DNA from 3 places in the Nitratireductor sp. PBL-C9 genome. Region 1 is predicted to be linked to each of the others. Evidence: riboswitches for the same ligand, from Rfam matches in the RefSeq annotation. Region 1 holds a riboswitch; each other region holds the start of a gene.

What was found. Region 1 has a riboswitch for cobalamin ahead of ACRTG1_RS00375 (HupE/UreJ family protein). Riboswitches for the same ligand answer to the same signal wherever they lie in the genome.
Region 2: it holds a riboswitch for cobalamin, as region 1 does, so the genes downstream of both, ACRTG1_RS09905 (ribonucleoside-diphosphate reductase subunit alpha) here and ACRTG1_RS00375 (HupE/UreJ family protein) in region 1, are expected to answer to the same signal.
Region 3: it holds a riboswitch for cobalamin, as region 1 does, so the genes downstream of both, cobW (cobalamin biosynthesis protein CobW) here and ACRTG1_RS00375 (HupE/UreJ family protein) in region 1, are expected to answer to the same signal.

Annotation. Positions count from the first base shown of each region.
Region 1 is NZ_JBPAXW010000001.1:72,480-75,747, forward strand. Features, by position in the region: gene cbiB (adenosylcobinamide-phosphate synthase CbiB) at 1-114, shown strand, start outside; gene cobO (cob(I)yrinic acid a,c-diamide adenosyltransferase) at 337-951, opposite strand; gene cobU (bifunctional adenosylcobinamide kinase/adenosylcobinamide-phosphate guanylyltransferase) at 953-1,489, opposite strand; gene ACRTG1_RS00375 (HupE/UreJ family protein) at 1,506-2,126, opposite strand; cobalamin riboswitch at 2,162-2,361, opposite strand; cobalamin riboswitch at 2,423-2,623, shown strand; gene cobW (cobalamin biosynthesis protein CobW) at 2,800-3,268, shown strand, end outside.
Region 2 is NZ_JBPAXW010000003.1:512,187-515,454, forward strand. Features, by position in the region: gene ACRTG1_RS09905 (ribonucleoside-diphosphate reductase subunit alpha) at 1-2,082, opposite strand, end outside; cobalamin riboswitch at 2,178-2,390, opposite strand; partial or broken gene ACRTG1_RS09910 (PLP-dependent aminotransferase family protein) at 2,481-2,657, opposite strand; gene ACRTG1_RS09915 (amino acid ABC transporter ATP-binding protein) at 2,744-3,268, opposite strand, start outside.
Region 3 is NZ_JBPAXW010000001.1:788,465-791,732, reverse strand. Features, by position in the region: gene cobN (cobaltochelatase subunit CobN) at 1-961, opposite strand, end outside; gene cobW (cobalamin biosynthesis protein CobW) at 966-2,003, opposite strand; cobalamin riboswitch at 2,180-2,380, opposite strand; cobalamin riboswitch at 2,442-2,641, shown strand; gene ACRTG1_RS03700 (HupE/UreJ family protein) at 2,677-3,268, shown strand, end outside.

The DNA of each region.
Region 1 (3,268 bases):
CGCGAGGCCAATGCCGGCGACATCCGCCGGGCGCTCACGCTCTATCGGATTGCAGACGGGCTGTTGATCGGGCTTGTGGCGCTTGCCGCCGGGCTCTGGCATCTGGCTTTCTGAGATTGGCGGATTGGGGCGGAGGCGTGGGGGCCGATTGCCACGCTCTCTGATCTTCTGGCAGCTGCGTGGTGCGTGGTTCGACAGGCTCACCATGAGGGAGGGGGAGGCGCTGCAACTCCGTTCTCCATGTTGATGAACAGGCTTTCAGGACACCACCATCCCTGATGGGAGCCTCCTGAGCCTGTCGAAGGCGAACCACGCACCACCTCAAAGCAGGGCGATCTAAAACTCGATGCCCTTCTGCGCTTTCACACCGGCGGCGAAGTGGTGTTTTACCTGCCCCATTTCGGTGACGAGATCGGCGGCCTCGGTGAGCGCTGGCTTGGCGTTGCGGCCGGTCACGACCACATGAAGGTCGTCGCGCCGGTTGGTCAGCGTGGTCACGACGCGTTCAAGATCGAGATAGTCGTAGCGCAGTGCGATGTTCAGCTCGTCGAGAACGACAAGACCGATGGTCGGATCGGCCATCAGTTCCTCGGCCTTTCCCCACGCCCGCTCGGCGGCGGCGATGTCGCGCTGGAGATCCTGTGTTTCCCAGGTGAAGCCCTCGCCCATCGTGTGCCAGGAGACCTGATCGCCAAAGGCGGCGAAGGCATCCTTCTCACCGCAATGCCATGCGCCCTTGATGAACTGCACGACACCGACGCGGCGGCCATGGCCGAGCATGCGCAGCGCAAGACCGAAGGCGGCGGTGGACTTGCCCTTGCCCGGCCCCGTATTGACGATCAGAAGCCCCTTTTCGACCGTCTTGTCGCGCACCTCGGCATCCTGAACGGCCTTGCGTTTGGCCATTTTTGCCTTGTGGCGCCCGGCTTCGTTTGCGTCGATCTCTCGCATGTCACTTCACTTTCATGGGCAGGCCGGCAACCACCAGCGTGACGCTGTCGGCAGCGGCGGCGACTTTCTGGTTCAGGAACCCCGCCTCATCGCGGAAACGGCGTCCGAGCGGGGTTTCCGGCACGATGCCGAAGCCGACTTCATTGGAAACGAGAACCGTGGTTCCCTCTCTTGCGGCAAGAGCTGCAAGCAGTCGCTCGGCGGCAGGTTTTAGCTCATGGTCGTTGAGAATGAGATTGCTGAGCCACAGGGTGAGGCAATCGACCAGAACCGTTTCGCGGGCCGGCAGGGTTTGAAGCATGCCCGGCAGGTCGAGCGGGGCGTCGTGCGTCTGCCACGCCCCCTCTACTTCCCCCGGCCCCGCCAATGCCCCTTTGCGCCGCGCGCGGTGAATGGCGATGCGCTCGCGCATTTCGTCATCGAAGGCCTGGGCCGTGGCGATGTAGTGCCAGGGCGCGGGCGCGGCTTCGATCAGCGTTTCGGCATGGCGGCTCTTGCCGGAGCGCGCGCCGCCCAGAACGAAATGAAGTGAACGCATCGTCAGATCCGCCGGCTCAGCCGACAAGCTGTCCGGCAAGGAAGGTTACGCCGACACCGACAATGGCGGCGCCAGCAAGCCGGGGCTGCATGGCCTCAACCGCCCAGCCGCGCGAGCGGACGAGAAAATAGACGCCAAGCGCGATGGCGCTCTGTATTGCGGCAAGGCCTGCGAGATAGGCGATGAGCGGCGTCTGCTCGCTGCCGACAATGGCTTCGCCGAAGGCATAGCCATGGAACACGCCGACCACCAGGAACAGGGCGAAGACAAGCATGTGGCTCTCTACGGCCCGACCGCGCGCCAGAAGCCAGCCGCCAGCAAGAACGCTTGCCGCGATGACGATTTCGGCTGCCGGAAGATCGAGCAGCATCAGATGCAGGCCGACGCCGACAAGCGAGCCGGCAACAAAGAGAAGCGGCGCGAAAAGGCTCATGCCGGCGACGGCGGCAAACAGGCCGGCAGCGAGGATGAAGGCCAGATGATCAAGCCCGATCACGGGATGGGCGAGCCCTGAGACCAGCCCTTCGTAAAGGGTCGTGGGCGTCTGCCCGTCCATGGCGTGATGGGCGTGGGCGCTGGTTGCGAAGAGCGATGCAAATGCGAATGCGGAAAAAGTGCGCAGGAAACGCGTGTTCATGTCCGGTCCTTTCCCCTCCACCCGAGGGTTACGGTGTTTCTTTCAGGCCGTCGGCAGGTTTCCTGGCTCACGGGTCGATGCGCTTTCCAGCCTTCCCAAGGCATCATGCCTCAGTGGCGATCAGGAAAACGCTCTCCGCTTACAGTTGCGGGGGCAGCCGTGGTCTTGGCGCGATTGCGCCGCACCACGTTCCCTCTGGGTCCGCTTCAGCGGAACCGACAGCGGGCGGAGCATACAAGAATCGCCACGCCCCGCAAACGCTTTGTTGCCCGCATTGACAGACGTGGCGGGCGAGCCGTAAATGCGCAGCAGACGGTCCTTCTCCCGCAATGGAGAGGGCTAAGAGGGAATGCGGTGCGGGCCTTGCCCAATGCCGCAGCTGTCCCCGCAACTGTAAGCGGAGAGCGCACCTGACACGCCACTGGGGTTTGCCCTGGGAAGGCTGGAGAGCGCATCGACCCGTGAGCCAGGAAACCTGCCGTCTGCGAATGAAATCCTGACCGCCTGGCGGGTGTCCCGGGCAAGGAGTGTGCATTGTGACTGCTGACAGCGCCGCTGCGCGCCTTCTCCCGACCATTCATGGTGTCTCTGCCAGTACGCGGCCGCAAAAGGCCCGTGCGCCCCTCACCCGCGTCTTATCGTTCTCCACACTCCATCACCTGAAGGATATCCCATGACCACGAGTTTCGACCGGGTTCCCTGCACCGTCGTGACCGGCTTTCTCGGTGCCGGCAAGACGACGCTGATCCGCAATGTTCTGGAAGGCGCGCATGGCAAGCGGCTGGCGATCATCGTCAATGAGTTCGGCGATGCCGGCATCGATGGCGAGGTGCTGAAAAGCTGCAGGCTGGACAATTGCCCCGAGGAAAACGTTCTCGAACTCGCCAATGGCTGCATCTGCTGCACGGTTGCCGATGATTTCGTGCCGGCGCTCGACCAGATCCTCGCACGTGAGCCGAAGGTCGATCACATCCTGATCGAGACGTCCGGTCTGGCGCTGCCAAAGCCGCTGGTGCAGGCCTTTCAGTGGCCGGCAATCAAGAACCGTGTGACGGTCGATGGCGTGATTGCCGTGGTGGACGGGCCGGCACTTGCCGACGGTCAGGTTGCTGCGGACATGGACGCGCTGGATGCACAGCGCG
Region 2 (3,268 bases), on a different contig from region 1:
CTCCATGCTCATATCGGCAAAGGCCACGGCCTGTTCACTCTGATAGGGAATGCGCAGCTTTTGCAGGGCATCCTGAAAGCCCATCAGGCCGAGACCGACCGGGCGATGGCGCAGATTGGAATGGCGAGCCTCGGGAATGGTGTAGAAATTGATGTCGATGACATTGTCGAGCATGCGCATGGCGGTGCCGACAGTGCGCGCCAGCCGCGCCAGATCGAGCGCGCCATCGGCAATGTGATTGACGAGGTTCACCGAACCCAGATTGCAGACGGCCACCTCGTCCCTGGACGTATTGAGCGTGATTTCCGTGCACAGATTGGACGAATGAACGACACCCACATGGCCCTGCGGCGAGCGGATGTTGCACGGGTCCTTGAAGGTGACCCAGGGATGCCCGGTCTCGAACAGCATGGTGAGCATGCGCCGCCACAGATCGACCGCGCGCACGGTCTTGAAGACACGCAGCTCACCGGCTTCCGCCTTTGCCTCATAGGCCTCGTAGGCAGCGCGAAACGCCTTGCCATAAAGGTCGTGCAGGTCGGGCGTCTCGTCAGGCGAAAACAGCGTCCACGAACCGTCCGCCTCGACGCGTTCCATGAACAGGTCCGGCACCCAGTTGGCCGTGTTCATGTCGTGCGTGCGGCGACGGTCGTCGCCCGTGTTCTTGCGCAGGTCGAGGAACTCCTCGATGTCGATGTGCCAGCTCTCCAGATAGGCGCAGACCGCCCCCTTGCGCTTGCCGCCCTGGTTGACGGCGATGGCCGTGTCATTGGCGACCTTGAGGAACGGCACGACGCCCTGGCTCTCGCCATTGGTGCCCTTGATATGCGCGCCGAGACCGCGCACCGGCGTCCAGTCATTGCCGAGACCGCCGGAATATTTGGCAAGCAGCGCATTGTCCTTCACCGCCTTGAAGATGCCGTCGAGATCGTCAGCCACCGTGGTGAGGAAGCAGGAAGAAAGCTGCGGGCGCAGCGTGCCGGAATTGAACAGGGTGGGCGTGGAGGCCATGAAGTCGAAGGACGACAGAAGGTCGTAGAATTCGATGGCGCGCGCCTCGCGATCGATCTCACGCACGGCAAGCCCCATGGCGACACGCATGAAGAACGCCTGCGGCAACTCGAACCGAATGCCCCCGGCATGAAGGAAATAGCGGTCGTAGAGCGTCTGGAGGCCAAGGAACTGGAAGTTCAGATCACGCTCGGGCCTGAGCGCCGCGCCAAGGCGCGCCAGATCGAAACGGGCAAGCTCGGGGTCGATGAGCTCGCTGGCAATGCCGCTCGCGATAAAGTCAGGGAAATAGCTTGCATAGCGCTCCGCCATTTCGGCCTGCGTCGCCTGCTCGGACCTGCCGGCCACAAAGGTCAAAGCCTCGCGCCGCAATTTGTCGAGCAGAAGACGCGCGGAGACGAACGCATAGTCAGGCTCCTGCTCCACCAGCGTGCGGGCGGCAAGGATGGGCGCAAGCGACAGCTCGTCCTGACGGATGCCGTCATAGAGATTGCGGCGGGTTTCCGTGAGGATCGGTTCGGCGGAAACGGTCTTGAGGCCGGCACAGGCTTCCTCGACGATTGCGGCAAGCCGCGCCTCGTCCAGCGGAACCAGCGTTCCGTCATCCGCCGTCATCTGCAGGGCGGATTGCGGGGCTTCCACACTGGCCGTCCCGGCGGCGCGTTCGCGGGCGCGCTCCTCGCGATAGAGCACATAGGCGCGGGCAACCCGATGATGCTCGCCGCGCATGAGGGCGAGTTCCACCTGATCCTGAATTTCCTCGATGTGGAACAGACGGTCGGCATCGGCCCGGCGCGTGAGCGCGGACACGACCTGTACGGCAAGCTCCTCGACAATTTCATGGACACGGCGCGAGCCAGCGGCGGTGGAACCCTCAACCGCCAGAAACGCCTTGGTCAGCGCCACCGCGATCTTTGCCGGATCGAACGGTGTGACGCCGCCACTACGGCGGATGACGCGATACCCCGGTTCAGACGATGCGGTTTCGGTGTTGGCAGTGGAATGCGGAACCGTGGCGGTGCCGTTGGTGTTTTGTGCTTCAGTGGTGTGTTGTGCTTCAGTCGCCGGCATGTAGACCCCCGTGGCGGTTGGACGGGGGCGCGGAGACATGCGGCGCGACGGCATTGCCGTGGCGACACACGCACCACCGGGACACCCCGCCCGTGGACGTTTATTTCGTCATGGCAGGTCTCCTGGCTCGCAGGTCATCACCGCTTTCCGGCCTTCCCGATGCGCTGGGGCATCAGTGACACAGAGTGAAAGCGGCTCGCTGCTTACAGTTGCGGGGGCAGCGCCGGCCTTGCCCAGAGGCGCACCGGCTTCCCTTTTCACTTCCGATCCCGCGGGGAATCGAAAGAACCATAACCCCTACAGTTGGTATCTTCTGGATATATGAAGTCAATATATTGTTTCCGGGGAAAGCAGAAACAAACTGCTGGATTATTCGCAACGCCGCTTTGGGCATGGCTCTACGGCGCGCGTGTGATCTCCTCCAGAACGGAAAAAATCCGTTCATCGTCGCATTGAGCAACGTTGAAACGCAGGAACCCGCAGGCGGAGCCTGACAGGCTGAAGGCGTTTCCTGGCGCGAGCACCACGTCCCTCTCAAGCGCATGGCGGGCAAGCGTGGCCGCATCCAGCCCGTCGGTCACTGCCGCCATCATTCTGTGCGTGGCAGGCGCCAGATTTTCCGCCGGGCGCTCAGGCGCGCCGGCGGCAGTTGGTCAAGATCTCAGGCGAAGCTCGACGTCTTGAGGAATTCGGCAAGGCGTTCGGTCTGCGGCTTCAGGAACATCACCTTCGGATCCCCCTCCTCGCCGATTACCCCCTGGTTCATGAAGATGACGCGGGAGGAAACCTCGAAAGCGAAGCGCATTTCGTGGGTGACCAGAAGCATGCTCATGCCATCGGCAGCCAGATCCTTGATCACCTGAAGCACTTCGCCCACCAGTTCGGGATCAAGCGCAGACGTTACCTCATCAAAGAGCATGAGGCGCGGGTTCATGGCGATGGCGCGGGCGATGGCCACGCGCTGCTGCTGACCGCCGGACAGCTGGCCGGGGTAGTGATCCGCGCGCTGGCCGAGACCGACGCGCTCGAGCCATTTTTCCGCGACACTGCGCGCCTCGTCGCGCGCCATCTTCTTCACCTTGATCAGGCCGAGCATGACATTGGATGCAGCCGTCATGTGCGGGAACAGGTTGAACTGCTGGAAGGCCATGCCCGTCAGCGCGCGCTGGCGGGCGATTTCCTTCTC
Region 3 (3,268 bases), 720 kb from region 1:
CCGGCAGCACCACATGCATGGCGAGGTCCGCAGGCGCGAGACCGCGCTGCCCTTCCTGCCACGCTTCGCGCCGCGTGGTGGCGGTGACCACCTGAAAAACCGGCACGCCAAAGCGGTCGAACAGCGTTTTTTCGCCGGGCTCCGCGCCGCTCGAAAAGGCCGTCGCGGTGATGAGCGCCTGCGGCTTCAACGCCTCCACGGCGTTGCGCACGAGATCGGCGGCAACCGGGTCACGCAGGCTGGAAACGAAAAGGGGAACCGCACACAGCCCCTGTTCCTCAAGCGCCTCCACCAGCGCGTCGATGGGCGCAACATCGCTTGCCAGCAGCATGGAGCGATAAAAGAGGATCGGCACGACAGGCCTGTCGGCATTCGCACTGGCCGGGAAGAAGGATGGCTCAACAATGCCATGACCCGGTGCATAGAAGCCGGCCTTGGCCACTGGTTCCGCCTCGGGCGCTTCGATGTCCCGCCCGGCGAGGCGCGCCAGCTGCATGGTCAGCGCGCGCATATTGTCCGGTCCGCCTTCGCGGAAGCAGGCGAGCAGCGCCGCGCGCGCTTCCGGCGAAACGGTGGAGCGCTCGGCAAGGCGCGGGTCGTCCTGATGGCATTCGCCGGGAAGCAGCGCCAGCGCGATGCCCTTTTGCCGGGCCAGTGCTGAAAGCCGGTCGCAGCCATAGCGCCACCACTCATAGCCGCCCAGCACCCGCACCAGAATGACGCGCGCATGCGCTGCCGTGTTGTCGATCCACAGATCGACCGACATGGGGTGTCTCAGGTCGCGCAGTGCGGCGAGGCGCAGCGCGGGCAGGGCCTCGCGCTGCGCCTGCCATGCAGAGGCGATCCCCGCCAGATCGCTGTCGGTGAACGACAGCGCCACCATGTCCGCCGGCGACTGCTGCAGATCGACAGGCTCGATCAGATCGTCGAGTGAGGCACTGGTGGTGGCGAGGATGTGCATCGGATCAGGCCGAGAGAAGGCTTTCGATACGCGCGCGGTCGATGCCCTTGAGGCCGATCACGACAAGCCGCGTCTCGGCGGCTTCGCCGGCCTTCCACGGGCGGTCGTAATGGTGCGACACGCGCGGACCGACTGCCTGCACCTGCAGGCGCATGGGCTTGCCCTTCACATGCGCAAAGCCCTTGAGGCGCAGAACCTCGCCGGTCTCCACCGCCGCATTGACACGTGCTTCCAGATCTTCGGGCCGCAGAACCGATGGCAGATCGACAACGAATGTATCGAAATCGTCGTGCTCGTGGTCATGCGCATCGTCGTGATGCGTCTTGCGGTTCTCGATGTCGTCCTCGACGGCAAGCCCGAGACCCAGCAGCAGGGCAGGGTCCACCTTGCCATGCGCGCTCGGCACGATCTGCACATTGCGCGACAGATGTCCCGCAATCCGCGCGCGGGCGCGCCCGGCGGCTTCGTCATCCAGAAGATCGTTCTTCGACAGAACGATCAGGTCAGCGCAGGCCACCTGGTCGTCGAACACTTCTTCGATCGGATCATCATGGTCGAGCGAATCGTCGGCTGCGCGCTGTGCATCCAGCGCGTCCATGTCCGCAGCAACCTGACCGTCGGCAAGTGCCGGCCCGTCCACCACGGCAATCACGCCATCGACCGTCACACGGTTCTTGATTGCCGGCCACTGAAAGGCCTGCACCAGCGGCTTTGGCAGCGCCAGACCGGACGTCTCGATCAGGATGTGATCGACCTTCGGCTCACGTGCGAGGATCTGGTCGAGCGCCGGCACGAAATCATCGGCAACCGTGCAGCAGATGCAGCCATTGGCGAGTTCGAGAACGTTTTCCTCGGGGCAATTGTCCAGCCTGCAGCTTTTCAGCACCTCGCCATCGATGCCGGCATCGCCGAACTCATTGACGATGATCGCCAGCCGCTTGCCATGCGCGCCTTCCAGAACATTGCGGATCAGCGTCGTCTTGCCGGCACCGAGAAAGCCGGTCACGACGGTGCAGGGAACCCGGTCGAAACTCGTGGTCATGGGATATCCTTCAGGTGATGGAGTGTGGAGAACGATAAGACGCGGGTGAGGGGCGCACGGGCCTTTTGCGGCCGCGTACTGGCAGAGACACCATGAATGGTCGGGAGAAGGCGCGCAGCGGCGCTGTCAGCAGTCACAATGCACACTCCTTGCCCGGGACACCCGCCAGGCGGTCAGGATTTCATTCGCAGACGGCAGGTTTCCTGGCTCACGGGTCGATGCGCTCTCCAGCCTTCCCAGGGCAAACCCCAGTGGCGTGTCAGGTGCGCTCTCCGCTTACAGTTGCGGGGACAGCTGCGGCATTGGGCAAGGCCCGCACCGCATTCCCTCTTAGCCCTCTCCATTGCGGGAGAAGGACCGTCTGCTGCGCATTTACGGCTCGCCCGCCACGTCTGTCAATGCGGGCAACAAAGCGTTTGCGGGGCGTGGCGATTCTTGTATGCTCCGCCCGCTGTCGGTTCCGCTGAAGCGGACCCAGAGGGAACGTGGTGCGGCGCAATCGCGCCAAGACCACGGCTGCCCCCGCAACTGTAAGCGGAGAGCGTTTTCCTGATCGCCACTGAGGCATGATGCCTTGGGAAGGCTGGAAAGCGCATCGACCCGTGAGCCAGGAAACCTGCCGACGGCCTGAAAGAAACACCGTAACCCTCGGGTGGAGGGGAAAGGACCGGACATGAACACGCGTTTCCTGCGCACTTTTTCCGCATTCGCATTTGCATCGCTCTTCGCAACCAGCGCCCACGCCCATCACGCCATGGACGGGCAGACGCCCACGACCCTTTACGAAGGGCTGGTCTCAGGGCTCGCCCATCCCGTGATCGGGCTTGATCATCTGGCCTTCATCCTCGCTGCCGGCCTGTTTGCCGCCGTCGCCGGCATGAGCCTTTTCGCGCCGCTTCTCTTTGTTGCCGGCTCGCTTGTCGGCGTCGGCCTGCATCTGATGCTGCTCGATCTTCCGGCAGCCGAAATCGTCATCGCGGCAAGCGTTCTTGCTGGCGGCTGGCTTCTGGCGCGCGGTCGGGCCGTAGAGAGCCACATGCTTGTCTTCGCCCTGTTCCTGGTGGTCGGCGTGTTCCATGGCTATGCCTTCGGCGAAGCCATTGTCGGCAGCGAGCAGACGCCGCTCATCGCCTATCTCGCAGGCCTTGCCGCAATACAGAGCGCCATCGCGCTTGGCGTCTATTTTCTCGTCCGCTCGCGCGGCTGGGCGGTTGAGGCCATGCAGCCCCGGCTTGCTGGCGCCGCCATTGTCGGTGTCGGCGTAA